2 regions of the Idiomarina sp. UBA3176 genome follow, and region 2 is predicted to be linked to the other one. Evidence: predicted binding sites of a transcription regulator. Region 2 holds the regulator's gene; the other holds the start of a gene.
What was found. The regulator FliA, encoded in region 2, starts transcription of late flagellar genes. The targets are predictions, from matches to a motif close to CTAAAGNTNNNNNNNNNNNNGCCGATA.
Positions count from the first base shown of each region.

Region 1: the regulator FliA is predicted to act here: its motif matches at 2,628-2,654, upstream of B2U97_RS09910 (VC2046/SO_2500 family protein).

Region 1 is NZ_DEXU01000023.1:74,180-88,828, forward strand. Features, by position in the region: gene B2U97_RS09895 (tetratricopeptide repeat-containing response regulator) at 1-1,402, opposite strand, end outside; gene B2U97_RS09900 (NAD(P)H-quinone oxidoreductase) at 1,487-2,455, shown strand; tRNA gene B2U97_RS09905 (tRNA-Tyr) at 2,493-2,577, opposite strand; gene B2U97_RS09910 (VC2046/SO_2500 family protein) at 2,689-3,174, shown strand; gene xerD (site-specific tyrosine recombinase XerD) at 3,275-4,177, shown strand; gene dsbC (bifunctional protein-disulfide isomerase/oxidoreductase DsbC) at 4,233-4,964, shown strand; gene recJ (single-stranded-DNA-specific exonuclease RecJ) at 4,968-6,680, shown strand; one part of gene prfB (peptide chain release factor 2) at 6,720-6,794, shown strand; one part of gene prfB (peptide chain release factor 2) at 6,796-7,818, shown strand; gene lysS (lysine--tRNA ligase) at 7,855-9,366, shown strand; gene slyD (peptidylprolyl isomerase) at 9,429-9,911, opposite strand; gene B2U97_RS09945 (YgfZ/GcvT domain-containing protein) at 9,916-10,809, opposite strand; gene B2U97_RS09950 (succinate dehydrogenase assembly factor 2) at 10,890-11,162, shown strand; gene B2U97_RS09955 (hypothetical protein) at 11,208-11,441, shown strand; gene nadB (L-aspartate oxidase) at 11,438-13,039, opposite strand; gene rpoE (RNA polymerase sigma factor RpoE) at 13,185-13,763, shown strand; gene B2U97_RS09970 (sigma-E factor negative regulatory protein) at 13,782-14,369, shown strand; gene B2U97_RS09975 (MucB/RseB C-terminal domain-containing protein) at 14,374-14,649, shown strand, end outside.
Region 2 is NZ_DEXU01000005.1:236,729-251,377, forward strand. Features, by position in the region: gene B2U97_RS02710 (chemotaxis protein CheA) at 1-1,113, opposite strand, end outside; gene B2U97_RS02715 (protein phosphatase CheZ) at 1,127-1,876, opposite strand; gene cheY (chemotaxis response regulator CheY) at 1,890-2,273, opposite strand; gene B2U97_RS02725 (RNA polymerase sigma factor FliA) at 2,311-3,036, opposite strand; gene B2U97_RS02730 (MinD/ParA family protein) at 3,029-3,901, opposite strand; gene flhF (flagellar biosynthesis protein FlhF) at 3,958-5,292, opposite strand; gene flhA (flagellar biosynthesis protein FlhA) at 5,305-7,458, opposite strand; gene B2U97_RS02745 (prepilin-type N-terminal cleavage/methylation domain-containing protein) at 7,626-8,042, shown strand; gene B2U97_RS02750 (prepilin-type N-terminal cleavage/methylation domain-containing protein) at 8,036-8,536, shown strand; gene B2U97_RS02755 (hypothetical protein) at 8,549-8,743, shown strand; gene B2U97_RS02760 (PulJ/GspJ family protein) at 8,724-9,068, shown strand; gene ispH (4-hydroxy-3-methylbut-2-enyl diphosphate reductase) at 9,074-10,018, opposite strand; gene fkpB (FKBP-type peptidyl-prolyl cis-trans isomerase) at 10,055-10,495, opposite strand; gene lspA (signal peptidase II) at 10,506-11,033, opposite strand; gene ileS (isoleucine--tRNA ligase) at 11,026-13,860, opposite strand; gene ribF (bifunctional riboflavin kinase/FAD synthetase) at 13,887-14,649, opposite strand, start outside.

The sequences.
Region 1 (14,649 bases), on a different contig from region 2:
TATAGTTGCCTTGCTGATAAGCATCTAAGCCCGCCTTATGAACTTCAAAGAAGTTATCCTGCTGTTTTTGAGCTGCAGCTAAGCGTGCCTGTAAAATTTTAGTGGTATAACTGTCAAGAGTCGGGTTTTCATCCTGATTCGCTGCTAGCGCATTCGCTTTTTCATACTCCCCGACATCCAGTAAAATGGCGATAACGTCAGGTAGTAAGTCTTTATTGATAGGCTGGTTGTGCGCCAGTTTTTCGCCAACAACCTCGTTTAAGCGTTGCTGAGCTTCGCGTAAACGACCATTAAATGAATCAATACGCGATAATAAAATGGATTCCAAATCCTCAAACGAAATATCGGCATGCAACAGATGCTCGTCATAGCGGGCTCGTTGTAGCTCCATTGTTGCTTCTGTCTGATACTTACTGATTTGCTGCGGTGTATCGCTATTTTCGGCCGCATCTAAAATGCTGCGTAAATAGTTACATAAGTGATGTGCGTTACGAAAAACCGATTTACGAGCTATTTGCAAAACGTTGTTCATGGCTTGCTTGGCAATGTCAAAGTCGCCGTTGTCGCGGGCAATATGGGCCAGTTTGGTTTGCCTTTCAATTGAAAATGGCGCCATGGTGATGGCATCACGGGCGCTTTCCAAAGCGTCTTCCAGCTGCTGTTGTTGAAGGTAACATTCGGTTTTCAGGTCATAAGCTTCAACAGCATTAGGCATGCGCTTAATTAAATGATTAAGAATATTCAGGGCTTCTTCGGGAGAGTTTTGTAATAACCGCGTTTCAGCCAGTTTTAGAAAGACCCAACTGTGAGAGTTTTCCTCAAGTAGTTCTTTAATTGCCGTTTCCGCTTTATCTAATTGACCGGTTTTGTTGTACAACTCAATTTGCAGTTTGCGGCAGTAATTACTGTAGCGGCTGTTAGATTGAATATGTTTCTGGCAGGCACCAATACAGGTTTCATAATCATGATTTGTCAGCGCCTTGAATACGTCTTTTAACCACATGCGGCGTTTATAGGCTCGCACCAGGCGGGAGCGCAACACTCTATGTGAAAACGGTTTCATCAAATAATCATCGGGTTGAAGTTCCAGTGCGCTGAGAACCATAGGACGGGTGTTGTCGCCGGTAATAATAAAGAACAGAGTATGCTCTTTCATTAGCCCTCGAACTTGCAGTTCCTCTAAAACCTGACGACCATTGCGACCACGCCCAAGGTTATAGTCTACCAACAGAATATCGTGCGGGTTTTTAATGTAAGCGGCAATACCTGCTTCGCCGGTGGTCTTGACTTGTACGTCCTGCGCCCCCAAGTTTAACAGCAAGCCTTTGAGCATGACCTGAAAGGGCTTCTGGTCATCTATTAATAATACGCGTTTATTATTGAGCTCTAAGGTTTTGTCCATTTGCGTCAAACAGTATCCTGATCTTATTCATACCGACAGCATACTGGCTAATTTCAATAATGTTAAGCGGCAACAGAGGCTGATATGAAAGCAATTGCTATTTCCGAACAAAAAGTACACTGGAAGAACCATCCTGAGCTGGACGAGCCACAGGCTAATGAAGTTCAGCTGCGGGTACTGAGCGCCGGGCTTAATCGTGCCGACTTAATGCAAATAGCAGGGAAATACCCACCACCTAAAGGTGCCTCAACTATTCCTGGACTAGAAGTCTGTGGGGTTATAGAAAAAGTAGGTAGCGAAGTCAATGGCTGGCAAACCGGGCAACGTGTCAGCGCGTTATTGGCTGGCGGCGGTTTTGCTGAACAAGTGAATGTTTCTGCTGAACAAATACTGGAGGTGCCTGAAAGCTGGAGTAATGCAGAAGCTGCGGGTTGGCTGGAAACTTTTGCTACGGCCTATCTTAATGTCTATCAATTAGCTGACTTAAAACCCGGAGAGCGGGTATTAGCTCATGCGGGTGCCAGCGGTGTGGGTTCGTCACTGATCCAGTTGTGCCGGGAAAGTGGTAATGAGCTTACCGCCGTAGTGGGTAGTGGAGAGAAATCGGAGTTTTGCCTGAAACTGGGTGCGAAGAATGCGATAAACCGGCACAAACAGAACATTGTTGAAGAAGTTAAAGCTCTTGGCGAAGTCGACGTCATTCTGAATCCTGTCGCTGGTGAGTCTATAGCAAAAGACCAGCAGTATCTGGCACAGGATGGCCGTATTATTTTAATTGGTTTAATGGCTGGCGTGACTGGCGAAGTTGATTTCGGACGTATGCTGATGAAGCGCCAAAAGCTGATTGGCTCAACTCTGCGAGCATTATCACCGGAACGCAAAGGAAAAATTTTACAGGGTTTGTGGCGTGATTTTGGCGATAAGTTTAAAAGCAGCACCATAAAACCTATCATCGATGAGGTTTTTGCCGCTGACGATATTCAGCAAGCACTGGATTATGTTGCAGATAATAAAACTCAGGGTAAGGTGGTTATAACGCTTTCGGAAGAGTAATTCAGGCTGATAGCCAACTGCCGGTGCAGTAAAGAAATGGTGGAGGGGGCAGGATTCGAACCTGCGAAGGCTGAGCCGTCAGATTTACAGTCTGATCCCTTTGGCCACTCGGGAACCCCTCCACTCAAGAGGCGCGTATAATAACAGTCTTAGCTTAGCTGTAAAGAGAAAACTTAAACTTTTAGGACTTTGGCCGATACAGAAGTATCTGTAACCGATTATCCAGAGTCTTAATGAGTCAAGTTTCAGCTGTACAGAATAGTGCTGTCGAAAACCAGGCCGCTCATTTCTTTGAGCAACACGCGAGCGAAGCAGTTAATCACGGCTTCGCGGGCGAGTTTGCTTATTGGGTGTCTGCCTTGGGTGACGACCCGGTTATTTCTGAGCGCCCTGCGCAAGTTAACTGGCAAAGAACCATTGGTGCCGGCAGAACGCGGCCTTTAGATGTAAAGCCAGGCATGGTGCTGGCTAGTGGTGTCTATGCAACAGTTAGTCAGTTGTCAGACTTTAAACTACAGGACGCAACTCATCCTCAGCCGCTTATTCCCGATGCAACGCCTGATCGTTTGCCCCTGGAGCTTCTTCACAACCTGGACTGGCGGGTTCGCCAGCGGCTGGAAAAGAAGAAGCAGCCGCAAACGGACGAAAAAAACGAGTACAAATATAAAGGGCCCGCTGGCCTATACGATGTTCTGCAGAAACTAGGCATTACTCATTAGCGCTTAACTTGATTCTTTTCGGAGAGTTTTGCACAAGCAGTTTCAGCCGCTCTCGCTATGCGGCATAATAGCATTATCATTTCGCTAATTTCCAAAAACCATGAAGCAACTCCGCCCAGAGGACGAAGATCGTATTGATGCTTTTACTGAGCACCTCTGGCTGCATCATGGCTCCAGCAATAATACTCAAGCCGCGTACCGCAGTGACTTACGCCGTTATTGTGAATATTTGCTATCGCTTAAAAAATCCTTAATGGACACTGATGAAGTGGTGCTGCAGGACTACCTGTTGTGGCGGCGTATGCAAGGCTTATCGCCACGAAGCACCTCGCGATTTTTAAGTTCGACGAAGAAATTCTTCCAGTTTGCTGTAAAACAGCAGTGGGTGGCAGTAGACCCAACAGCGCGCCTGAAACGCCCTAAGTTACCGCAAAGCATCCCACATTCGTTAAGCGAAGAGGATGTGATTTCTTTATTGGAACAACCGGATACAGAAACTCCCATTGGTCTGCGTGACCGGACTATGCTGGAAGTTCTCTATGCCACCGGATTACGGGTAACCGAACTTATTCGTCTGCAATATGATCAGTTGAGCCGCCAGCAAGGCTTAGTTCGGGTTATCGGCAAAGGCAATAAGGAACGCTTAGTGCCTTTAGGGGAAGACGCGCTGGAGTGGCTGGACAATTATTTAAAGCATGGACGTCCGGCAATAACGGATAAAAGCAGCCCCTGGATATTTGTTACGCAACGTGGCTCGTTATTAACACGTCAGGCATTTTGGTACAGATTAAAGCATTACGCCGAAGAAGCCGGCATTTACGCACATTTGTCGCCGCACACTTTACGCCATGCTTTTGCCACGCATTTGCTGAACCATGGCGCCGACTTACGTGTCTTACAGCTACTGTTAGGTCACAGTGATTTATCTACCACACAAATTTATACCCAGGTTGCACGTGAACGTCTGCAGGCCTTACATGCTCAGCATCACCCGCGAGGCTAATTGCATTTTGGCTGGTAACAGGGTAGGGTTCGGACAGTTAATTTAAGAGGTATTTATGCGCAATTTAATGTCTGTAGTTGGATTAGTAGGGCTGGTCGGCGCAAGTTTCAGTGCGCCGGCTATTAGTGCGGAACAAAGTGAAGTCGACACCCGGCACCTGAATAAAATTGGTATTGAAGTGTTGTCCACAGAGCCCGGTGAAATTGACGGCTATGTCCGTGCGGTGACTAATCAGGGCATGTTTTATGTGTCAGATGACGGTGAACGGCTTATTAGCGGCAATGTGTTTGATATAACCGGGAGTGAACCGGAAAATTTAAGTGAAGCCGGCATGGCTAAAGTTCGCCTGAAAATGCTAAAAGGCTTTGCTGACGATATGATCGTGTACCCGGCTGAGGACGAGAAATATCAGGTAACGGTTTTTACTGACACTACCTGCGGTTATTGTCAGCGCCTGCACGAAAACATGGACAGCTATCACGCACAAGGCATTACCATAAAATACCTGGCCTTTCCCCGTGGTGGTATGAGTAGCAAAGGCGGGAAGCAGTTACAAACCGTTTGGTGTGCGGATGACAAAAAAGGGGCCATTACCGCCTTTAAAGAAGACGAAAATTACAGTGGCGACTCAAGCTGTTCCAATCCGGTTGCTGAGCACTACCAACTGGGCAAATCTTTTGGGGTAAGCGGTACGCCCGCTATCGTTCTGCCCGACGGTCGCTTAGTACCGGGGGCGTTACCTGCATCACGCTTAATTGCTGAAATTAAAAAAGGTGAGTCACAGTAATTCATGAGTGATTATGAAATACGTCGTTATCAACTGGTTGACGATGACTTTTTGCCGCAACAAATGCCACCTTTGTTGCGGCAAATTTATGCCCGCCGGGGTGTCCGTCGTGCTGACGAATTATCTTTGAAAGCTTCCGGTTTACTGCATTTCTCTTCGTTAAGAGACATCGGGAAAGCCGTTGAACTGCTGCAAAATGCGTTAAAAAATCAAGAAAAAGTTTGTATTTGCGGTGATTTTGATGCCGACGGTGCAACCAGTTCGGCATTAATGGTGTCGGCCTTGCAGGCCTTTGGTCTACAGCAGGTGGGGTATCGCGTACCAAACCGAATGACTGACGGCTACGGACTTTCTGTTGCCATGGTAGAACAACTAGCTGTCGAGAATGTGCAGTTAATTGTGACTGTCGATAACGGCATTGCAGCGCATGACGCTATTGTACTTGCTCGTGAAAAAGGCATACAAGTGCTGGTTACTGACCACCATTTACCACCTGAAGAACTGCCTCCGGCTAACGCGATAGTGAACCCGAATCAGCACGGCTGTGAGTTTTCCAGCAAAAATTTAGCGGGTGTGGGTGTGGCGTTTTACGTCCTGCTGGCGTTGCGTTCAGCGTTACGTGAACAAGGCGTTGAACCGTTACCTAACCTGGCTGACTGGCTGGATCTTGTTGCTCTTGGCACCGTAGCGGATGTTGTACCGCTGGATTATAACAATCGCGTATTAGTGCAGCAGGGGATAGCCCGTATTCGTAAAGGCATGAGCCGACCCGGAATTAAAGCGTTGCTGGAAGTTGCCAACCGTGATGCCAGTCAGCTGGCCGCCAGTGATTTAGGGTTTGCCCTTGGTCCGCGAATTAATGCTGCTGGCCGCTTAGACGATATCGGGCTGGGAATAGAGTGCTTATTAGCGGGTGAGACCCGGGCGCAGCAGTTAGCGCAGCAACTTAACGATTTAAACCAGCAACGTAAATCGATTGAAACGGAAATGCGCGAGCACGCCGAAAGCGCTGTTGCAAAGCTGTGTTTTGATCAAGGGCAGGTGCCTGATTTAGTCACCTTGTATCAGCCGGACTGGCATGCCGGGGTTATCGGTATTGTCGCGGGTAGAGTAAAAGAGCAAGTGAACCGACCGGTGATTGCGCTTGCCAACGATGACGATGAATTCCTAAAAGGCTCCGCACGTTCGGTTAGTGGTCTGCATATGCGGGATTTACTGGAACGTGTTCATAGTCTGCAGCCGGGCATTATGGAACGTTTCGGTGGACATGCTATGGCCGCCGGCTTAACCATGAAGAAAGAAAATCTGACGCGCTTTTCCGAACTGGCGGAGCAAGTTGCGTCGGAGTGGCTGTCAGAAGAACAGAAGCAGCGGGTATTCTGGTCTGATGGCGAACTCACAACAACACAACTCTCGCTGGACAGTGTGAATACGCTGCAAAGTGCCGGCCCCTGGGGACAGCAGTTTCCCGAACCTATGTTTGACGGCCAGTTTGAATTGGTGGATCAGCGCATTGTCGGAGAGCGACATCTAAAATTGGTGGTGCGTCATCCGCAAGGCGAATTATTAGATGCGATTGCCTTTAACGTCGATACACAACAATGGCCGGCGCGGCAGGCCTCCGTTGTTGAACTTTTATACAAGCCACAGCTTAATCACTTCCGCGGACGCACAAACGTTCAGTTGTTGGTGGAGCAAATCCGCGCAATACGTTAAACTACGCCCCTTTTAGAATTAACAGAATTAGGTAGTCGCATGTTTGAAACTAACGCAACCTACAACAACATCAAAGAAATGCGTGAGCGTAGTAATTCGCTTAGGGGGTATCTTTGACTACGATGCTAAGTTAGAGCGTCTGGAAGAAGTTACTCGTGAGATGGAACAGCCCAATGTGTGGGATGATCCACCCAAGGCGCAAGCTTTAGGTAAAGAGCGTGCGGCATTAGAGCAAGTGGTACAAACCCTGGATAAACTTCAGCAGGGGCTGGATGATGTCGAGGGTCTTGTTGATCTTGCGGTAGAAGCAGAAGACGAAGACACTTTTAACGAAGCTCATGAAGAGCTGTCCGGTTTAGTGAAACAGCTGGAAGCTTTAGAGTTTCGTCGTATGTTTTCAAAAGACAACGACTCGGCAGACTGCTACCTGGATATTCAGTCAGGCTCCGGCGGAACCGAAGCTCAGGACTGGGCTAATATGTTGCTACGCATGTATTTGCGCTGGGCAGAAGCGCATGACTTTAAAGCGGAAATTACTGAGCTGTCAGAAGGCGATGTCGCTGGTATAAAATCGGCCACGGTACGTGTGGTCGGAGAATACGCCTACGGCTGGCTGCGTACTGAAACCGGTGTGCACCGTTTAGTACGTAAATCCCCCTTCGACTCAGGTAATCGCCGCCATACATCGTTCGCGTCGGTTTTTGTTTACCCGGAAGTAGATGACGACATTGATATTGAGATTGATCCGTCTGACCTGCGGGTGGATACCTATCGGGCATCGGGTGCCGGTGGTCAGCACGTTAACCGTACCGATTCTGCGGTTCGTTTAACGCACGAACCAACAGGCATTGTGGTGCAATGTCAGAGTGACCGTTCGCAGCACAAGAACCGCGACTCAGCAATGAAACAGCTGAAAGCGAAATTGTACGAATTTGAATTACAGAAACAGAACGAAGAGAAACAGGCATTAGAAGACTCAAAAGCTGATATCGGCTGGGGCAGTCAAATTCGCTCTTATGTTCTGGACGATGCGCGTATCAAAGATTTACGTACGGGTATCGAAAACCGTAATACCCAGGCTGTGCTTGATGGCGCACTTGACCCGTTTATTGAAGCCAGCTTGAAAAGCGGGCTGTAAGTTTAATTTAAGTATCCCGACAGAGGAAAATCGATAATGACTGATAAATCGCAGGCACCTGAAGTAGACGTAAACGAACAGATCGCGCAGCGAAAGGCGAAACTGTCGGCGCTTCGCGATAAGGGTATCGCATTCCCGAACGATTTCCGTCGGGACTCGTTAGCTGCTGACTTACACGCTGAATACGATAATCTGAGCAAAGAAGAGCTGGCGGAAAAAGGCATTCGCGTGAAAGTTGCCGGCCGTATGATGACCCGCCGTATTATGGGGAAAGCCAGTTTCGCAACCATCCAGGATATGAGCGGCAAAATTCAACTGTATGTTGCCCGCGACAATCTGCCTGAAGGTTATTACAACACGGAATTTAAAAAATGGGATTTAGGCGATATTCTCGGCGCCTCTGGCACCTTGTTTATTACCGGAACCGGTGAGTTAAGCGTGCAAGTTGACGAAGTACGTTTGCTGACTAAAGCACTGCGTCCTTTGCCGGATAAATTCCATGGCTTGTCAGATCAGGAAATGCGCTATCGTCAGCGTTATCTGGACCTGATTACCAACGAAGAGTCTCGCAGTACTTTCATGGCTCGCTCTAAAATCATTGACTATATTCGTCGTTTTTTAAGTGACCGTCAGTTTCTGGAAGTTGAAACTCCTATGATGCAGGCGATTCCGGGCGGCGCCGCAGCTCGTCCTTTCAGCACGCACCATAACGCACTGGATATGGAACTGTTTTTACGTATTGCACCAGAACTTTACCTGAAACGTTTAGTCGTTGGTGGTTTTGAGAAGGTGTTCGAAATTAACCGTAATTTCCGTAATGAAGGCCTGTCAACGCGCCACAACCCTGAGTTCACTATGTTGGAGTTCTACTGGGCGTACGCGGATTATCACGACTTAATGGATTTAACCGAGCAGATGTTACGTGGTGCGGCTGAGTCGGTCTTAGGCTCTGCTCAGTTTACCAGCCAGGGCGTGGATTATGATTTCGGTAAGCCGTTTGAGCGCATGACAGTGTTGGAAGCTATTGTTAAGTACATGCCGGAAGTGAGCCTTGAGCAGCTTAATGACATGAATACAGCAACTGAAATTGCCGAGCAGGTTGGTGTCAGTGTTAAGCCGTCATGGGGCTTAGGTAAAGTTCAGATCGAAATTTTTGAGACTGTTGCTGAGCATCGTTTAATTCAGCCTACCTTTATTACTGCGTACCCGGCTGAAGTTTCACCGTTGGCTCGTCGTCACGACGACAATCCGTTTGTGACTGATCGTTTTGAATTTTTTGCCGGTGGTCGTGAGTTGGCGAATGGTTTCTCGGAGCTTAACGATGCTGAAGATCAGGCTGAACGTTTTCGCGAGCAAGTTGAACAGAAAGAAGCGGGCGATGATGAAGCCATGTTCTACGACGAAGATTATGTCACCGCACTGGAACACGGTATGCCGCCAACAGCCGGTCAGGGCATTGGTATTGACCGTCTGGTAATGTTGCTAACGGATTCTGCGTCTATTCGCGACGTATTATTGTTCCCGCATATGCGCCCAAAAGCGGATTAATTACCTCTCTGAAACAAAAAAACCCGGCTTATTAGCCGGGTTTCTTTTATCAAAAACAGCGCTTAGTGATCTTCGCCGTCAGTGTGAACGTGACCGTGCTCAAGTTCTTGCTCAGTCGCTTCACGAACTTCAATAACTTCTACGTCAAAGTTCAGGTTAACACCGGCCAGTGGGTGGTTACCGTCAACAGTCACTTCGTCGTCTTTTACTTCAACGATAACAACAGACTGTTCGCCTTGATCCGTGCTGGCACGGAACTGCATGCCAGGCTGTACTTCGTTTTCGCCGAACAGGTTACGTGGTACAGTCTGGATTAAGCCGTCATGACGTTCGCCATAAGCTTCTTCTGGTTTAACTTCTGCAGTGAAGCTATCGCCAACTTTTTTGCCTTCCAGTGCATTTTCCAGACCAGGAATCAGCATGCCACGACCGTGGATGAAGTTCAGTGGGCTGCCATCTTTAGACTGGTCCAGCGTCTGGCCATCTTCCGTTTTAACGGCATAGTTGATAGCCACGACTTTGTTTGGTGCAATGGTTTCGCTCATAAATTTAACCTAATTGATAAGGCAGTGAGTGTATTTCCAGAAGACTTGCGTCGTCATCCCGGACTCGTATAGCCGTGTCAGTGTCTATGTCACTGGGTAAAACAGCTAATAAGTCCACTTGGGTGTCGGTGCGGTTCACTGCCATAATGACCGTACCTGCACGACGCCAGTTCTCGCCAATGGCTTTCTCTAATTGCGTACCAGCAGTAACTTGAGCCGTTACTTTACCGGATAAGCGAAAGAGCGCCCGTTTCTGTTTGCCCAAATATTTCATCCGGGCAATAGTCTCCTGGCCGATATAACATCCTTTGTCAAAACTGATTCCATCCCACACCTGCAAATTCATCATTTGCGGGACAAACGCCTGGATGTTCTCAGACGTAAGTTGTGGACGAACCCGTTCAATTTCCAACGCATCCCAGTAAGGTTGCGGATAATCCGTAGAAATTGGCTGTTGGCTGAGTAACAGATATTGGTCGGGACTGGTCCCAACCTGCATTACCCGGCCATCAAATTCTGCTGCAACGCTGGCTGCTTTGCTACCGAAAACACCGGCTATGCTCCAGTCGTCGCTTACATCTTCAATAGTGACTTTACTAAAGACACCGAATTTCTTTAATTGTGCCAAAGAGCCTTCAATTGCACTGCGATGCATAATTAAAAAAACGGCGTCGTCTTCGCGATAAAGCCAGAAGATGCTAAACGCTTTTCCGGTTTGATCGCAATGTGCGCCATATAAGCAATTATCCTGGTCGAGTTTGCGTAAATCACATGTCAGCTGACCCTGTAAAAAACTGTCAGCATCTTCGCCAGAAACCGAGAGGATACCATAGTCCGTCAGTTGAACGGAAAGGTGATCCTGATTTGCGTCAGTAAAATGCTGCGTTAACTCAACCACAATGACTCCTTATTAAATGGCTTACGTGGTAATATTAGGGCACATTATCGAATTACAAGGGCAATTGCTGCGGAGATTTTATGTTGCCGTTAAAACAGTCAGAAGAAGCACTAAAAGACAAGCGTCGTTTACGTTGGGCGTGCCGCCGGGGCATGCTGGAGCTGGATGTATTATTTGAACCTTTTGTTGATCAGGCTTACGACGAACTAAGTGAAGAACAAAAAGCGGTATTTCGCCGTTTAATTACCTGCGATGACCCGGATCTTTTTGCCTGGTTTATGGGTCACCAGAAGTGTGAAGACGAAGAACTTGCTGAAATGATTCGGTTTATGTTGTCACGCGTTAAGGTATAGACTCGGGCGGTGAACCCTGACAGTTATTTTCGTTTACAGCGACCTATGCGCGTGTTGTCTGTGTCAGCGTGCGGACGTTACTGGTGGTGGCTGGGTGAACGTTGTCAATTATTCAGCAAAGCACTGGTCGTAGGCGGTATGTTGGTTTTACTGCCGCTTGCCTATAAAACAGAAAAAGGTCAGGAAAAGCGGCACTGGCTCCGGGTTTGGTGGTTTCAGTTGTCAAAGGCGCAGCAGATAAAACTGCGGCGCCAGTTACAACAGTTGTCAGAGCCTTAACTTTTCGGTGTCAGCACCGTAGGCTGAGGATCCGGCAATGTGTCAGGGTAGTCGAGAGTATAATGTAAGCCGCGACTTTCTTTACGACTAATAGCGCTTCGTACAATAAGCTCTGATACCTGCACTAAGTTACGTAACTCCAGTAAATTGTTACTCACGCGGAAGTTCGAGTAATACTCGTGAATTTCGCGCTGTAGCAACTGAATTCGGTGAAGGGCCCGTTCCAGACGCTTGGTGGTACGCACAATGCCAACGTAGTCCCACATGAACAGTCGTAGCTCATGCCAGTTATGTTGAATTATAACTTCCTCGTCGGAATTGCCTACCTGACTTTCATCCCAACCGGGAATATGATTTAAGGCCTTCTGATGAGGGCGTTTAGATAAAATATCTTTAGCCGCCGCACGGGCGAAAACCAGACATTCCAGCAGCGAGTTGCTAGCCATGCGATTGGCTCCGTGCAGACCTGTGCAGGCAACCTCACCAACAGCATACAAGTTGGGTAAATCGGTCGCTGCGTTCATATCGGTTTTAACACCGCCACAGGTGTAATGGGCCGCAGGAACAACCGGCATCGGCTGTTTGCTGATATCAATACCCAGCGACAAGCATTTTTCCATAATGGTAGGGAAGTGATGCTGAATAAAGTCTTTCGGTTTATGAGAAATATCCAGATACATGCAGTCAGCACCCAAACGCTTCATTTCAAAGTCGATAGCGCGGGCAACCACGTCGCGCGGAGCCAATTCAGCAGACTCATGAAAGTCCGGCATAAAACGAGTTCCGTCGGGCCGTTTCAGCAAAGCGCCTTCGCCACGCAAGGCTTCGCTTAATAGAAAACTCTGCGCGTTGGGGTGAAATAAACAGGTTGGATGGAACTGATTAAATTCCATATTGGCCACACTGCAGCCTGCGCGCCAGGCCATGGCAATACCGTCGCCGCTGGCAATATCTGGGTTACTGGTATACTGATATACCTTACTTGCACCGCCCGTAGCCAATACCACACAGCCTGCCGCAACGGTTTCCACTTGTTCTTTCTGACGGCTCCAGACATAAGCTCCATAGCAACCGTCAGGTTTACCGATACGAGAACCCGTGATCAAATCGACCGCGTTGTATCGTTCCAGCACCTGAATATTTGGATGCTCCATTGCTTTTTTCTGCAATGTTGTCTGTACCGCTTTGCCGGTGGCATCTGCTGCGTGCAGAATGCGACGATGACTGTGACCGCCTTCACGGTTCAGGTGGTACGCTGGGTTGCTGTCTTTAGACTCAACTTGATCAAAGCCTACTCCGGCATCAATCAGCCATTGCAGACTTGCGCGCGCGTTTTCTGTGGTAAACTTAACGGCTTCGGGATCGCAAAGGCCGGCACCGGCAATTAAGGTATCCTCGATGTGACTCTCAATACTGTCGTTTTCGTCGAATACTGCGGCAATGCCGCCTTGCGCGTAAAAGGTTGAGCCTTCAGTCAGCGGGCCTTTACTTAGTACCGTAACGTTTAAGTTATCGGCCAACTGTAAAGCGGTAGTTAATCCCGCGGCTCCCGAACCAATAATCAGTACATCGCATTGATAATTTGCAACAGGTTCCATAAAGTACTCAATGTGAATTTTGAACGATTTTACGCATTTGACGATATTTTTGCGAACTTTTTACATGCGGCTCTGTCACAGTCAGTAAGAAACAGGACGGGCCGCCAGTTCCAGCAGTTCCTGGGTTAAGGGAGAACAGGCTCGGATGAGCGAACAGGTGAGTGACCAACAGCTGGTCGAAAGAGTACAACAAGGTGATAACCGAGCTTTTGATCTGCTGGTAAAAAAGTATCAGCATAAAGTCATGAGTTTGATATCGCGTTATGTCAAACAACAGGGCGACGTAGCTGATGTTGCACAGGAAGCGTTTATAAAAGCGTATCGGGCGTTACCGAACTTCCGTGGCGACAGTGCCTTTTATACCTGGCTGTACCGAATTGCGGTGAATACGGCGAAAAATTATTTAGTTTCGCAAGGTAGAAAACCGCCCGCATCTGACATTGATGCAGAAGACGCAGAGTTTTATGAAGGAGCCGGTGCGCTAAGAGACAGCGCCTCTCCGGAAAGACAAATGCTCTCTGATGAGATTCGAGATGTGGTATTAAAAACAATTGATGAGTTGCCGGATGATTTACGCCGGGCAATTACATTAAGGGAAATTGAAGGTCTCGGTTACGAGGAAATTGCGCTAGAAATGGATTGTCCTATAGGTACTGTCCGCTCTCGCATCTTTCGCGCTCGGGAAGCAATAGATAATCAACTCCGACCGTTGCTGGAACGGTAAACTAACAGAGGGGCATCTATGTCTCGGAATAAATCAGAATCAACATCCGCGTTGTTTGATGAACAACTCATCAATGCCGATGAAATTGAAGCACTGTTGCAAGATGAACAGGCGCAGCAGGAGTGGCACCGTTACAGTGTTATTCGCGCGGCAATAAAAGGTGACTTAAACTCGGATATCAGCCTTGATATTAGCGAGCGTGTTCGTGTTAGCGTAAGCCAGGAGTCCAATGTCGTTAAGCCAGGTTTTGGTCGCTCTAAGAGCCAGAATAAAGCGGCTTCACGTTGGTTCCAGCCTTTCGCTAAAGTTGCCGTTGCAGCAAGTGTGGCCGTGGTTGCGGTGATGACAGTGCAAACTTATCAGCAACCCGCGACACCCGATGGTAGCAGCGCAGAACCTACTCTTCTGACCAGCCCTATTGGTGGTGGCCGTGAGCCGGTGAGTTTGAACCGTGTTGAGCCAATGTCGCAAATCAGTGACCAGCAAAGACGCCGTCAGGTTCAGTCATACCTGATTGATCATCAACAACAATTGATGTTGCAGCAAAAAACAGAGCAAACAGAAAAAGATGAGCAGTCAGAGCAGGAGCTCAACAAAGGTAATTAAGGCTATGATAACTCGGTTGTATCGGTCTATTTTATGTGGCGCTGTTTTATTCGCCGGCACCTTCTCGGTAAGCGCACAGCAGACTAACGAACAAGCAGAAAGTGGCGCTGACTGGTTCAACCGTATGGCAGAAGCTTTAACTGAACTGAATTTTGAGGCTTCTTTAGTTCATGTACATGGTGATCAGATTGAGCCTTATCAGTGGCTACAGGGCAACGATCCGGAGACAGGAAGTACCGAGCTGTTAATTCAAATGAATGGTCCGGACTTTCGCATCTTA
Region 2 (14,649 bases):
TTTGCCCATTTCAGCACTGTCTGACTCATCAGAATTACTCAGGCTCAACAAACGGTTTCTGACCAGTACCAGCTCGCCGACCATGTTCATAATTTCATCTAAGCGCTTGGTATCAACCCGCACAGTAGTTTCAACCGGAGCAGGCGCTGGTGCAGCTGGCTTTTTATCTACCGGCTGAGCCGCTGCTGGTTTCGCTTTAGGCTCTGATTTCGGCTCAGGCTTCGGTTCTGGTTTCGATGCTGGTTTTGCCGCAGGTTTTGGCTGCGCTTTGGGTTCAGGCTTTTTCGGTGCTGGCTCATTAGCAGGCTTATCACCTTTCGGTGTCGGCGCTTTGCCACTGCCATGCAACTCGTCCAGCAAGGATTCAAATTCGTCGTCTGTTATTTCGTCGTCTTTTGCAGGCTCTTTCTGCTTTTCTTGTTTTTTCTCAGCACTTTGAGGCGCTTTCCCGCTGCCATGAAGTTCATCCAGCAATGACTCAAATTCATCATCTGAAATCTCATCACTGTCTTCATTTACCTTGGGCTTGGACGCCGCTGGCTTGTCTTCTTTTCCGGGACCTTTGCCTTCACCATGCAACTCATCCAGTAACGCTTCGAACTCATCGTCCTGAATTTCATCAATGCTGTCGCTGCTGCTTTCTTCTGCTGCAGGTTCTGGTTCCGGATCTGTTTCCTCGGCAGGTTCATCTTTTGGAACCTCTATAGGCGCTTCGTCCTCAGACTCTGGTTCACTCAACTTATGCAGTAATTCCAGCAACTCCGGTGAAGCTGCTTCAGGTTCTTCTTTGGCGCGCACCTGCGCAAACTGAGTATTGATAGTATCCAAAGACTGAAGAATCACGTCCATCAGGTCGGAAGTGACAGTACGTTGACCATTACGCAGGGTATCGAATACGTTTTCCGCACCATGACAGGTATCAACCAGAGCTCCCAGAGACAGGAACCCGGCACCACCTTTAACCGTATGAAAGCCACGGAAAATAGCATTCAACAGATCTTTGTTTTGCGGATCATTTTCCAGTTCAACTAGCTGTTCAGATAGTTGCTCGAGGATCTCTCCAGCCTCGATCAAAAAATCCTGCAGAATGTCTTCGTCCATATCAAAGCTCATGCGACTGATGCTCCTAGAAACCTAAACTGGACAACAAATCGTCCACTTCGTCTTGTCCGCCAACCACGTCATCGCGTTGATCAGCATCGATAATTGGGCCTTCGGCATGGGCTGCATCTTTCTTAGGCGCAGACCCTGCTTTTTCCGCGTTACGACGTTCTTCTTCTTTACCAAATATCTTCAGCAATTCAATCAGGTTCTTTTCAACGTCTTCGACCAATTGAATAACCCGGCGAATGACTTGCCCGGTAATATCCTGAAAGTCCTGAGCCATCAATACTTCAGTCATCAACCCATGCACTTGTGGCATGTTTTCACCACAGCGCTTAAGTACGTCATCGACCTCATGACATAAAGACTTGAATTCATTTAACTCAATATCGTTACTCATCAGCCTGTTCCAGGCCGGCATGACCTTCTCTACACGCTGATGCATCTCATCTGCTAAAGGCAGGCAAGCCTCTACCGCATCCATTGTTCTATTGGCTGCGTCTTCGGTTTTCTCAATGACATACAACAAACGGTTTTGCGCATCAGGAAGATCATCTTGTGTCATTTGCACAATGCGAGGGTCTACCTGAAAATCCTGAAGTGCTTCGTGGAGGTCGCGTGTTAACTGGCCGACAGAAGTAAACAACTTGTCGTTACGACGGTTGTAAACGTCTTCCAGTAATTGATTTGCCTGCTGCTGCTTCCCGTCTTCAAGCAAGGCTACGAGTTCCTTGGCTTGCTCCAGAGAAATATCATGGGCGTTATCAGACATAGTCATTCGCCCTTTAGCTGATTCGTTCGAAAATCTTGTCGAGCTTTTCTTTCAACGTTACGGCTGTAAATGGTTTAACAATATAACCATTTACTCCAGCTTGAGCTGCCATAATGATCTGCTCTCGCTTGGCTTCCGCTGTTACCATTAACACCGGTAAATGAGCCAGGTTATCGTCCTTGCGAATTTCACGCAGCAAGTCGATTCCCTGCATACCCGGCATATTCCAGTCGGTTACGACAAAGTCGAAATCACCGTTCTGCAACATGGGCAATGCGGTATTACCGTCATCGGCTTCCTGTATATTGGTAAAGCCAAGATCACGAAGTAAGTTCTTAATGATTCGTCTCATTGTAGAGAAGTCGTCCACAACGAGAATTTTCATATTTTTATCCAAAGCACCCTCCACTGAGGCTCTCGATTACAACCAAAGTTTATTCAACCCAATTTTGCATTCGCGACTTCAGTCGCAACATTGCCTGACTGTGAATTTGACTGACTCGTGATTCACTCACGCTCAGCACTTCACCTATCTCTTTTAAATTCAATTCTTCGTCATAATACAACGAAAGCACCAAAGCTTCACGTTCTGGTAACGAAGATATTGTCGAAACCAACGCTTTATGAAACGCAGCATTTTCAACATCTCTTTGTGGTTCATAAGCTGAACCCGTTACCTGCTCTGGCATGATAGCATCTTCTGATACACCAAGATCTTCAATACCAACAATTCGTCCCGTGCTGACATCCCGCAAAATATGATGATATTCATCCATACCCATATTCAGCTTTGCGGCCACTTCCGTGTCTTTTGCATCGCGTCCGGTTTCATTTTCAACCTGACGAATGGCTTCCAGTACGCGTCGATGATTACGATGAACCGAGCGCGGAGCCCAGTCACCACGACGAATTTCGTCCAACATAGCACCACGAATGCGAATGCCGGCAAAGGTTTCGAAACTGGCGCCTTTACTGTTATCAAAGTTACGCGCAGCTTCTAATAAGCCAATCATGCCTGCCTGGATCAAATCATCCACTTGCACACTGGCTGGAAGTCTAGCCATCATATGGTGTGCAATACGCTTAACCAGCCCGGTATGCTGTTCAATAATAGCATTTCGATTGTCAGCAGTGGCGGCATAAACGGCAGCTTTATTCATTGGCAACATCCCGCTTACTCTCGTTATCGGCAGAAGTTATCAATTGTTCAAGAAAAAATTCTAAATGCCCGCCGGCTTGAGCCGGAACAGGCCAGTCAATGGCTTTCTTAGCCAAAGCTTTTATCGCTAAAGAAGCAGGTGATTTCGGGTAAGCCAGCACCATAGGCTGTTGTTTTCTAACAGCTAAACGCAAGTTATCATCAAAGGGTATAATCGCGGCAAGCTCTAAAGCGACGTCTAAAAATCGATCGGTTACTTTAGTTAATTTATTGAACAATACTTGTCCATCGCGCAGATTTCGTACCATATTGGCAACCACCTTGAATTTAAACAGGCCTTGCTCCCGGCTCAATACTTTTATCAGTGCATATGCATCAGTAATTGATGTGGGTTCATCACAAACCACTAATAAAACATCCTGTGACGCTCTGGCAAAGCTGACAACGGTATTACCAATACCCGCTGCAGTATCGACAATTAATACGTCATAGTTCCCCTGAAGCTGGCTGAAGGCTCTAATTAACCCGGCGTGTTCAGATTCGCTCAAGTCCACCATAGAGCGCGTTCCCGATGTTGCCGGAACAATTTTAATTCCTGCCGGGCCTTCAATCAGAATATCCTCTAACTCGCACTGCCCACTCAACACATGAGAAAGGTTGCGCTCAACCCGCAGGCCTAACATAACATCGACGTTAGCCAGACCTAAGTCGGCATCCAGCACTAATACTCGTTTGCCCTGCTTTGCCATTGCGATAGCCATATTCAGCGACACGTTGGTTTTCCCAACGCCGCCTTTACCACCAGTTACCGCAATAACTTTTACTTTCGATTGTTTCATTCTTCGCAGACCGCTTGCTTGATCCATCGGGCGTATCTCTTTTCTGACTAGATTGATAACAGCTTCATATTATATTGGCTCATTCAGCGAGAAAACGCCTCATTCCAGTACGATTTTGGCACGTCTGACACTGAGGAACAAATGCTTTTATCAAGCAGGCGCTCAGCCTCGGCAACCATAAAGTTCGCATCCGCTACCCGAATATCTTCAGGCACTTGCTGACCATTTGTTAAATAACCAACCGGTAAGCCATGTTCTATAGCTACGCTGATACTCTCACCTAAACTTAAGCATTCGTCCAGCTTAGTGAAAATGCAGCCAGACAAAGGCAGTGCTTTAAATTGCTTAACAGCATCCATCAGCACCTGGCTTTGTGATGTTGCCGACAACACCAGATACGGGCGAATACGCAGTCTTGAATTCTGAATAAGCTGGCTTAACTGTTCGTTCAAACGCTTATCGCGCTGACCCATGCCTGCCGTATCAATCAAAATGAGACTTTTTTGACGTAGCGCAAGTAATGCATCTGCCAGTTCCTGCGCATTTTTTGCCACTTTGACCGGACACCCTATTATACGACCATAGGTCTGTAATTGTTCACTGGCACCAATCCGAAACGTGTCGGTGGTAATTAAAGCCACTTTATCGGCACCATGGCGCTGCGCATAACGAGCGGCTAACTTCGCAATGGTCGTGGTTTTACCGACCCCGGTAGGGCCGACTAAAGCAACCGCTCCACCGCGCGTCAAAATGTCGTCAGAGGTTGTATTCAGCTGACCTTCTAGTAAATGCAGAGTCTGTTCCCAGGCCTCGTCATCTGATCCCCCTTCAGGAATAAAACAAGCAATCTGGTCGGCAACTCGCTCGCTTAAGCCCATATCCATTAAACGGTTCATCAGCATAGAGCGGGTCGGTTCTTCACGATCCATTTCTTGTTTCATCAAGCCGCTTAACTGGTGTTCCAGCAATTGGCGAATACCATTGACCTGAGAGCGCAGTTCAGCAATGGCCTGGGAGTCGTCTGCTGCTGGTGCGTTTATTTGTTCAGGAAAAATATCGTCGCTGAGTTGAGAAGCGTTAAATTCTTGTGGTTCGGCTTTCGGTTCTGGCCGTTTTGACGCTTCAGTAACCGCTTGCGCAGCGGTGCGTTGTGCGGGCTGTTCAGCCTGAGCCTGACGCTGCAATAACTCTTGCAAAGACTCGGCCGGCACTTCTGGCGTTTTTGACGCGGCAGGCTCATTCGGTGCTTGCTCAGCCATTGGCTGTGCCTGTTGCGCATCGGGGTCAATGGCTGCAACCAGCTCAATACCACCATTCACTTTCTTATTGGACAGGATAATCGCATCCGGACCTAAGGTTTCTTTAACCTGTTGCAAACCACGGCGCATATCTTCGGCAAAAAAGCGTTTAATCTTCACAAGCGACTCCCGTTACTCTTGTGTGGCGGTTTGTTCACCACCGTTTTGTTGTCCACCAATTGAGCTGACAATGCGAATTTGTTTATCATCCGGTACTTCCTGATAGGACAACACGCGCATACCATCGGTAGCGTGACGCGCAAATCGCGCCATGGTTGACCGCAGAAGCCCGGAGGTCAGCAGTACTGAAGGTTCCCCGTTCATTTCCTGCTGCTGATGCACTTCGCGTAATGACTGTTGCAGGCGTTCGGCCAAACCAGGTTCGATTCCGGCGCCTTGCTGATTTCCGTCATTACCAGCCATTTGCAATGACTGATGCAACATCTGTTCCAACTCTGGTGCCAAAGTTATGACAGGTAATTCTGCCGCACCTTCAGCAATGTCCTGAACAATTAACCGGCGCAGTGAAATTCTGACTGCAGCCGTCAGTACTTCTGGGTCCTGGCTGCGTCCTGCATACTCAACCAAAGTTTGTACAATGGTGCGCATGTCACGGATCGCGATGCCTTCGTCCAGTAAGTTCTGCAGTACTTTCACAAAGTTGCCCAGTGACAATAGATCCGGAATCAGCCCCTCAACCAGCTTAGGATGAGTACGCCCCAGACGGTCCAGCAACTCTTGTGCTTCTTCGTGACCCAGCAACTGAGATGCATGGTTGGTTACAATCTGACTTAAGTGCGTAGCGACTACGGTTGCAGCATCAACCACGGTATAACCCAGAGTTTGAGCGTGCTCGCGTTGCTCAGGACGGATCCAGACGGCATCAAGACCGAAGGCAGGATCTTTTGTCTTCTCACCGTCCAGTTCACCGAATACCTGCCCCGGGTTAATCGCCATCTCCCAGTCATGACGAATTTCAGCTTCGCCCATGGTCACACCCATAAGAGTAATGCGATAACTGTTGGGGCCTAAATCGAGATTGTCCCGAATGTGTACGGCGGGAACAAGGAAGCCAAACTCCTGAGACTGCTTCTTACGAACACCTTTAATGCGTGACAGCAATTCACCGCCCTGCTGCTTATCCACCAAAGGAATTAAGCGATAACCAACTTCCAGACCTATAGTGTCAACGTGGCGTACGTCGTCCCAGCTGAGCTCTTTTTGTTGCGCCTGCTGAACTTGCTGTTCCTGTTCTTTTTCAACCAGTTCGCCTTCTTCAGTCTTGGTTTTCTTAAGTTTAAAGTAAGCCGCGCCGGCTAACACCGCAGACATGCTTAAAAAGGCAAAATGCGGCATACCGGGAATAACCCCCATGGCAAACAATACCGCGCTGGTAATGACCAAAACCTTAGGGTTATCGAGCAATTGCAGAACAACTGCATCGCCCATGTCCTGGCTGTTATTTTCACGCGTAATGATAATGGCTGTCGCAACTGACAGTAACAATGACGGAATTTGTGCTACCAGGCCATCACCGATGGTTAACAGCGTATAAACTTCCACTGCCTCATTGAAGGTCAGGCCGTACTGGATCATACCAATGAGCAGACCGCCGATAATGTTAATAAAGAGAATAAGGATACCGGCTATGGCATCCCCTTTTACGAACTTACTGGCACCATCCATGGAGCCGTAGAAATCAGCTTCACGGGTTACATCGCTGCGTCGTGCTTTGGCTTCTTCCTGGTTAATTAGGCCCGCGTTAAGGTCAGCATCAATGGCCATTTGTTTACCAGGCATAGCGTCAAGGGTGAAGCGAGCGGTTACTTCTGAAATACGGCCGGCACCTTTGGTGATAACCACAAAGTTGATAATAACCAGAATGGCGAACACCACCAGGCCGACAGTGTAGTTACCACCTATGACCACGCTACCAAAAGCTTCAATAACAGAGCCTGCAGCACCTGGCCCGTTATGCCCTTCTAATAAAACAATACGCGTAGAGGCAACGTTAAGGCTTAAGCGTAGTACCGTAGCAATAAGCAAAACGGTAGGAAAAGCGGCGAAATCCAGCGGACGTTGGGTATAAACCGCCACCAGCATAACTACCAGTGACAAAGTAATTGAAAATGAAAAGAGAACATCCAGCACCACAGCCGGAATTGGCAAAACAATCATCGCCAGAATGGCCATAATGGCCAAGGGTGTTCCAAAACCTTTGATCAGATGCGCATTGTTCTGCGTGAAATTTCTAAAATTTACTAACTTTTCGGCACCGCCCGCCATACGTCTTCCTGTTGCGTCAAAAAGTTGAACCTGCGGTGTTTTATTCAAGAATCGAGCCAGCTTTCGTTTTATTCGGAGGTTATCTTACATTCGTTTCAGTTGGGGCTTACAGACAAAGCTTAAACAGCTTCTATACTCGTTGCTCTTCTTCAAAATAATGTGTTTTTATGCGCGGTTACTCTCTTATGGAATTGGTCGTGGCAATGGCTGTCAGTGCGGTGCTTGGTGCTTCTGCCCTGCCAATATTTACTCAGCAGACAGAGTCTTTGTTGCTTCAAAAAGAGGCTGGCCGCTGGCTGTCTTATTTGCAGCTGGTAAAAGCCAGGTCCATAGCAAATAAGGAATCTATCGAAGTTGACTTAGTTACATTTAGCCGTGACTCGCAAACCTCAGGTATTCAAACCGAATACACTTACAGTTCTTCCGCGTCGCTTACTTTTTATGGAGAGTCATCTGCCGCGACACCCGGACATATCAAACTAATAGGTAAAAGCCGACAGATAAAAGTCATCATCAGCAGTGTCGCTCGTATTCGTTTGTGCTTAAGTGAAGGTGACTCACTTCCGGGAATCCCCCCATGTTAATAGTTTCTGAGCGCGGCAGTAGTTTAGTAGAAGTTCTTATAGCTTCGGCTATTGGCGCGATAGTTGTTCTGGCAGCACAGCAGCAAATGCAATGGCAAACAGGAGTGCAACACCGTAAGCTAATGCAGGTCAATTTACTATTAAGTGCTCAGTCAGTCGCAAATCAGTTTTTTGAAACCTTAAAAAATACCGCCGCAACGCAAATTTCAAACCCTCAGAGCAATTGCTATTTGTTTCCTCAGCAAAATGGAGGCTCGCCCGGCTTCAGGGTCAGGAATGAACAGCTACAGCATAACTCAATGACTCTCGATTGCGCCGGGTATGGCTGGCAATCCCTAACCGATAAGTCTCAATTCAAAGTCACGCAATTTACTGCTGACTCTTACGCTCCGGAATCTGGTAGTGGGCTATCAAAACTCGTTGTAACTTTTACCGTTACTCACAATGCTCAGGCACATGTTTTCAAACGAACAATCACTCCTCTGGTTAACTAAATGGAGCTTACTATGAACGCGAAAGGATTCGCTCTGATACTCACCTTAGTAACACTTATAAGTTTGAGCTCGGCCAGTTTAGCTGCACTGCTTTTCTACGCGCAAATGACAGAGGCTCAGCAACATCATCAATGGCTACAACTTTCTCAACAACTTCAGCAAGATTTCGAAGCAGAGCGCAGGGCTTATGAACTGTCACAAGAATAAAGGCTTTTCTCTGGTTGAAGTGTTGGTCGGAGCTGCACTAGTAGCTCTTTGGTCCGTCAGTAGCCTGCGGCTTTTACAGGTTGGATTATCGGCGATTGACCATGCCCACACAAAAGCGAAGGCTGTGGAGGTTTTGATGACTTATTTAAGTGAGGCTCAACAAACGTGGACTCAAGGCAATAATCCAAAACTATCAAAGGAAACAGGGCAGCTTCATTTAACAGCAGAGTTAACCCCTATAGATCAGTTCAACGCGACCATCGAGGTAACCGTTTACTGGGGAAATGATAACGAGCTCGCCCAGACATTCTGGCTTTCCCGATAACCAGTTTAACCTACCGGGTGCGGCCTTAGCTCTGGTGGAATTGAAAAGGTAATATTTTCTTCGCGGCCGCTCAGTTCTACTGCAGTTTTACCGCCCCATTCCTGTAGCTTAGCAATCACTTCTTTGACCAGAACTTCTGGTGCAGAAGCGCCAGCGGTGACTGCTACCTTCTCGTGACCCTCTAACCAGGCTTTATCAATACAGCTGGCGTCATCAATTAGGTATGCCGGAGTTCCCATTTTCTCGGAAAGCTCGCGTAAGCGGTTTGAGTTTGAGCTGTTGCGCGCGCCCACCACTAACATGATATCAGCATCGCTGGCTAATTCGCGTACCGCATCCTGACGGTTTTGAGTGGCATAGCATATATCGTCTTTGCGTGGCCCGTTTATCTCTGGGAACTTTTGACGCAAGGCATCTATTACGTCGGCCGTGTCATCAACCGATAACGTAGTCTGGCTCATGTAATGCAGGTTTCCCGGGTCTTTCACTTCGAGCTTAGCAACATCTTCCGGCGATTCCACAAGGTAGATACCGCCCTCATCGTTTTTATATTGCCCCATAGTCCCTTCAACTTCAGGGTGTCCTGCATGGCCAATTAAAATGCATTCGTGGCCTTTACGGCTGGCACGAGTAACTTCCATATGAACTTTCGTTACTAGTGGACAGGTCGCATCAAATACCCGCAAGCCGCGATCTTTGGCTTCTTGTCTTACCGCCTGAGAAACGCCATGGGCGCTAAAAATAACAATTTGGTCGTCTGGTACTTCATGCAACTCTTCAACAAAGACCGCACCGGCTTCGCGCAGTTTACTGACAACGTATTTGTTGTGAACCACTTCGTGACGCACGTAAATTGGCGGCTCAAATATCTCTAAAGCCCGCTCAACAATAGTTATAGCGCGATCAACTCCGGCACAAAAACCCCGAGGGTTCGCTAACAAAATTTGCATCAGTTCCTCCTGCGTTCAGCCCGGTTTATTAACCAATCATGGCTCAACGCTAATAATCTCTACTTCAAAAATCACCGTTTGTCCGGCCAACGGGTGATTAAAATCGATGGTGACTGTTGGACCTTCAACTTTACGAACAATTCCCGGTAAATCGGTACCATCCGGTTGAGTAAAAGCCAAAATGGCTCCAACTTCCGGTTTGGTTTCATCGTTAAATTTTGCCGAATCAACATAATAATAGTTGTCCGGGTTCGGTTCACCAAAGGCGTCTTTAGGCTCCAAAGTGAACTCACGCTCGGCACCTTCGCGCAACCCTACCAGACACGCTTCAAAGTTTTCGGTCAGGTTGCCATCACCCATCCGGAACCTGGCTGGCTTACCTGACATTTTTGTGCTGTCTGCAACCGAGCCATCGGCCAGTTTAATGGTGAAGTGCATAACCACTTCCCGTCCGTGCTCTATAGGTAAACGACTCAAATGAGACTCCTTACTGCCCGTGACCGTTCTCGGCTTTGTCCCGGCGGTTATCAAAAAAGGCTTCCAACAACATGAGTGCGGCACCAATAGTAATGGCCATGTCGGCTACGTTAAAGGCAGGCCAGTGCCACCCCTGATAATGAACATCAAAAAAGTCGATGACATAACCATACATTAAACGGTCAGCTACATTACCAATAGCCCCGGCCATAATCAGGGAAAAAGCTAAATTTTGGCGCCATAAACCCACTGGGTTGCGGCGCATCCAAATTAGCAGCACCACACTGATAGCAATAGCAATGGCGGTAAAGAACCAACGTTGCCAACCGCCACCGTCACTTAAAAAGCTAAAGGCCGCACCGTAATTGTGTACATAAGTTAAGTTGAATAGCCCGTCAATTAAAACTCGGCTTTCATAAAGCTCAAACTCACCAGCCACCCAAATTTTAGTAATTTGATCAATAACCACCAGCAACAAGGTCAGCCACAAAAAACGCAGCCCAGTTGCACGGTTAGTCTGGTTAGAAAAATCAGGCAAAACGACGCTCCTCACCTTCACCTTCAATATTGGTTACGCAGCGCTGGCATAAATCAGAGTGGTTCTCTAAAGTCCCCACCTCTTCGCGATGATGCCAGCAACGCTCGCACTTCTTGTATTCAGATTTTGTCACACTAACGGCCAGAGCCATTTTCTCCGCTTTAACGGCGTCTGAAGGTGCGTCATTAATAGAGGCCACTTGCGCTTCCGATGTCAGCAGTGCAAAACGCAACTCTTCACCCAAACGATTCAAGGCTGTCGCCAGTTTATCATCAGCGTACAAGGTTACTTCTGCCTGTAACGAACCTCCGATAACATCATCGCGGCGTGACTGCTCCAGCGCCTGGTTAACGACATCACGAATTTCCAATAACTGCATCCAGAACTCGTTCTCAGCGTCTTTAACACCAGAAAATTCATCAAAGCCCTGATACCAGCTTTCAGTAAAGACATACTGGCTGCGTTCGTTCGGTAACAAGTCCCAAATTTCCTGAGCGGTAAAGCTGCAAATTGGAGCCATCCAGCGCACTAACGCCTCGGCAATATGATACAGCGCCGTCTGACATGAACGCCGCGCTAAACCTTCAGATTTCGCGGTGTACTGTCGGTCTTTAATAATATCCAGGTAAAAGCTGCCCAGTTCAATGGAACAGAAATGCATGAGTTTTTGCACCACACTGTGGAACTGGTAGTTATTGTAGGCTTCCAGCAACTCTTGTTGTAAATCCGCCGCACGCCCTACAATCCAGCGATCCAGTTCAACCATATCTTCTTTGGCAACCAAATCCTGTTTAGGGTCAAAACCGCTTAAGTTCGCCAGCAAAAAGCGCGAGGTATTACGAATACGACGATACGCATCCGCTGAACGCTTAAGAATTTCATCAGAAACCGTCATTTCGCCAGAGTAATCTGCTGACGCGACCCATAAACGCAGAATGTCTCCGCCGAGTTTGTTCATGACGTCCTGCGGAGCAACCACGTTACCGATAGACTTCGACATCTTCCGACCCTGCGCATCCACAGTAAAACCATGGGTTAATACCTGGTGATACGGCGCTTCGTCATACATGGCGACACCGGTCACTAACGAGCTCTGGAACCAGCCGCGATGCTGATCTGAACCTTCCAGATACAAATCGGCAGGCCAGCGCAAGCCGTCAAACTCACGCAATACGCAATGGTGCGTAACACCAGAGTCAAACCAAACGTCTAAAGTGTCAGTGACTTTGCGATATTTGTCAGCTTCGTCGCCCAACAAAGTTTCAGGCTCTAAGTCGAACCAGGCTTGCACGCCGTCTTTTTCAATTAGTTGAGCTACTTTTTCCATCAGCTCAAGAGTGTCCGGGTGCAGCTCTTCCGTTTCACGGTTTACGAAAATGGCAATAGGGTTACCCCAGGTGCGCTGACGTGAAATACACCAGTCAGGGCGCCCTTCAACCATAGACTCAATACGACTTTGTCCCCACTCAGGGAACCAGTCGACTTTTTTAATTTGCTCTAAAGCACCTGCGCGCAAACCTTTCTTGTCCATGCTAATAAACCACTGCGGCGTCGCACGGAAAATAATGGGCGTTTTATGGCGCCAGCAATGCGGGTACGAGTGACGGTAGCTCTCGGCATGCATCAAGTTGCCCACTTCGCGTAACTTATCAACAATAGGTTCGTTCGCTTTAAATACATGCTGTCCGGCGAAAAGCGGCGTGTCGTCTTTGTAGACACCGTTGTCACCTACTGGGTTGTAAACTTCAATGCCGTATTTCTGACCCACTAAGAAGTCATCAACACCATGACCCGGTGCCGTATGCACACAACCGGTACCGCTCTCGGTAGTCACGTGATCCCCCAAAATGACCGGAACCTGCAGTTCAAACAACGGATGCTGTAATTGCAGACCTTCTAAGTCTCTGCCTTTACAGAAACCCAGCTTGTGGTAATGCGCAATGTTCCAGCGCTCCATGCAATCGGTCACCAAGTCATCGGCTAAAATCACACGTTCTGCGGGCTGGTCGTCGCTGGCTTCAACCTGCACTAAGGTATATTCAAGCCCGTCGGCCAGAGTCACCGCACGGTTAGCCGGAATGGTCCACGGTGTGGTGGTCCAGATAACCATGCTGACATTGCCTTCACCCACATGCCCTTCCGGCGTGCTGAAGCGCTCAACCGTTTCAGCCGTAGCCGCAACCGGCATACGCACATCAATAGCCGGCGAGTTTTTATCTTGGTATTCTACTTCCGCTTCCGCCAGCGCGGAGCCACAGTCTGTACACCAGTGCACCGGCTTGAAGCCCTGGTGCAAATGGCCTTTATCAATAATTCTTGCCAGAGCACGAACACTGTCGGCTTCCTGCTTAAAGTTCATAGTCAGGTAGGGGTTATCCCAGTCGCCAAGCACACCCAGACGTTTAAAGTCCGTACGTTGCTGGTCGATTTGGGTCATTGCGTATTCACGACACTTTTCGCGGAATTCGGCCAGATTTAATTTCTTACCTGGTTTGCCGTGTTTTTTCTCTACCTGCAGTTCAATTGGCAGACCATGACAATCCCAGCCCGGTACGTAAGGCGCGTCGAAGTCGCTTAAGGTTTTTGCCTTAACAATAACGTCCTTTAAAATTTTATTTACGGCGTGACCAATGTGAATTTGCCCGTTCGCATACGGAGGGCCATCGTGCAGAATAAATTTTGGCTTGCCCGCTTTAGCTTTACGAATTTGACCGTACAGGTCAGTTTCATACCACTGCTCCAGCATCTTTGGCTCGCGCTGAGCCAGGTTGCCGCGCATCGGGAATGCTGTTTCTGGCAAGTTTAAGGTGTGTTTGTAATCACTCATGGGTCACTGTTTCCATTTCCGCATAGTTACTGACTCCGGCACGCTAATGCTTCACGTGCGCGGGCGGCATCTTTTTCAATTTGTTCTTGTAAGTGCTGCAACGACGCAAAGCGTTGCTCATTACGTAATTTGGCCACCGGTGTGACCGTCATCTGCTGACCGTACAGATTGCCTGAAAACTCAAACAAATGCACCTCCAGCTGTACTTCGTCGCCATTTAATGTCGGCCGGGTTCCCAGGTTGGCAACGCCGGAATGTATTTCTTCGTCTTTACCAAACTGAGCTGTTACCGCAAACACCCCATGTAACGGACTTTTTAAACGTTTTAACGGCACGTTCGCGGTGGGAAAACCAATAGTCCGGCCATTTTTGCGGCCGTGTACGATTTTTCCGCATATTTGATAAGGCCGCCCGAGCATTTGTTCGGCCTGTTCAAAGTCGCCATCTTCTAGTGCCTGACGAATAGCGGTACTGCTAACTCGTTGCTGTTGCTGACGATAGCTGCGAGTATCGACCACCTCAAACCCCAGTTCTTTACCGGCCTTTTGCAGCAACTCGAAGTCACCTTCTCGCTTGTAGCCAAAACGAAAGTCATCGCCCACGACCAAAAACTTAACGCCCAACTTACCCACCAGAGTCTGTTCAATAAACTCGCGGGCTGGCTGGCTGGCAAACTTCTTATTAAATTCAATAACAATATGCCGGTCGACATTTTGTGCCTGTAACGCGAGGTATTTCTCACGCCAGTTGGTTAACCGTGCAGGCGCTTTTTCAGGCTGGAAAAGCTCT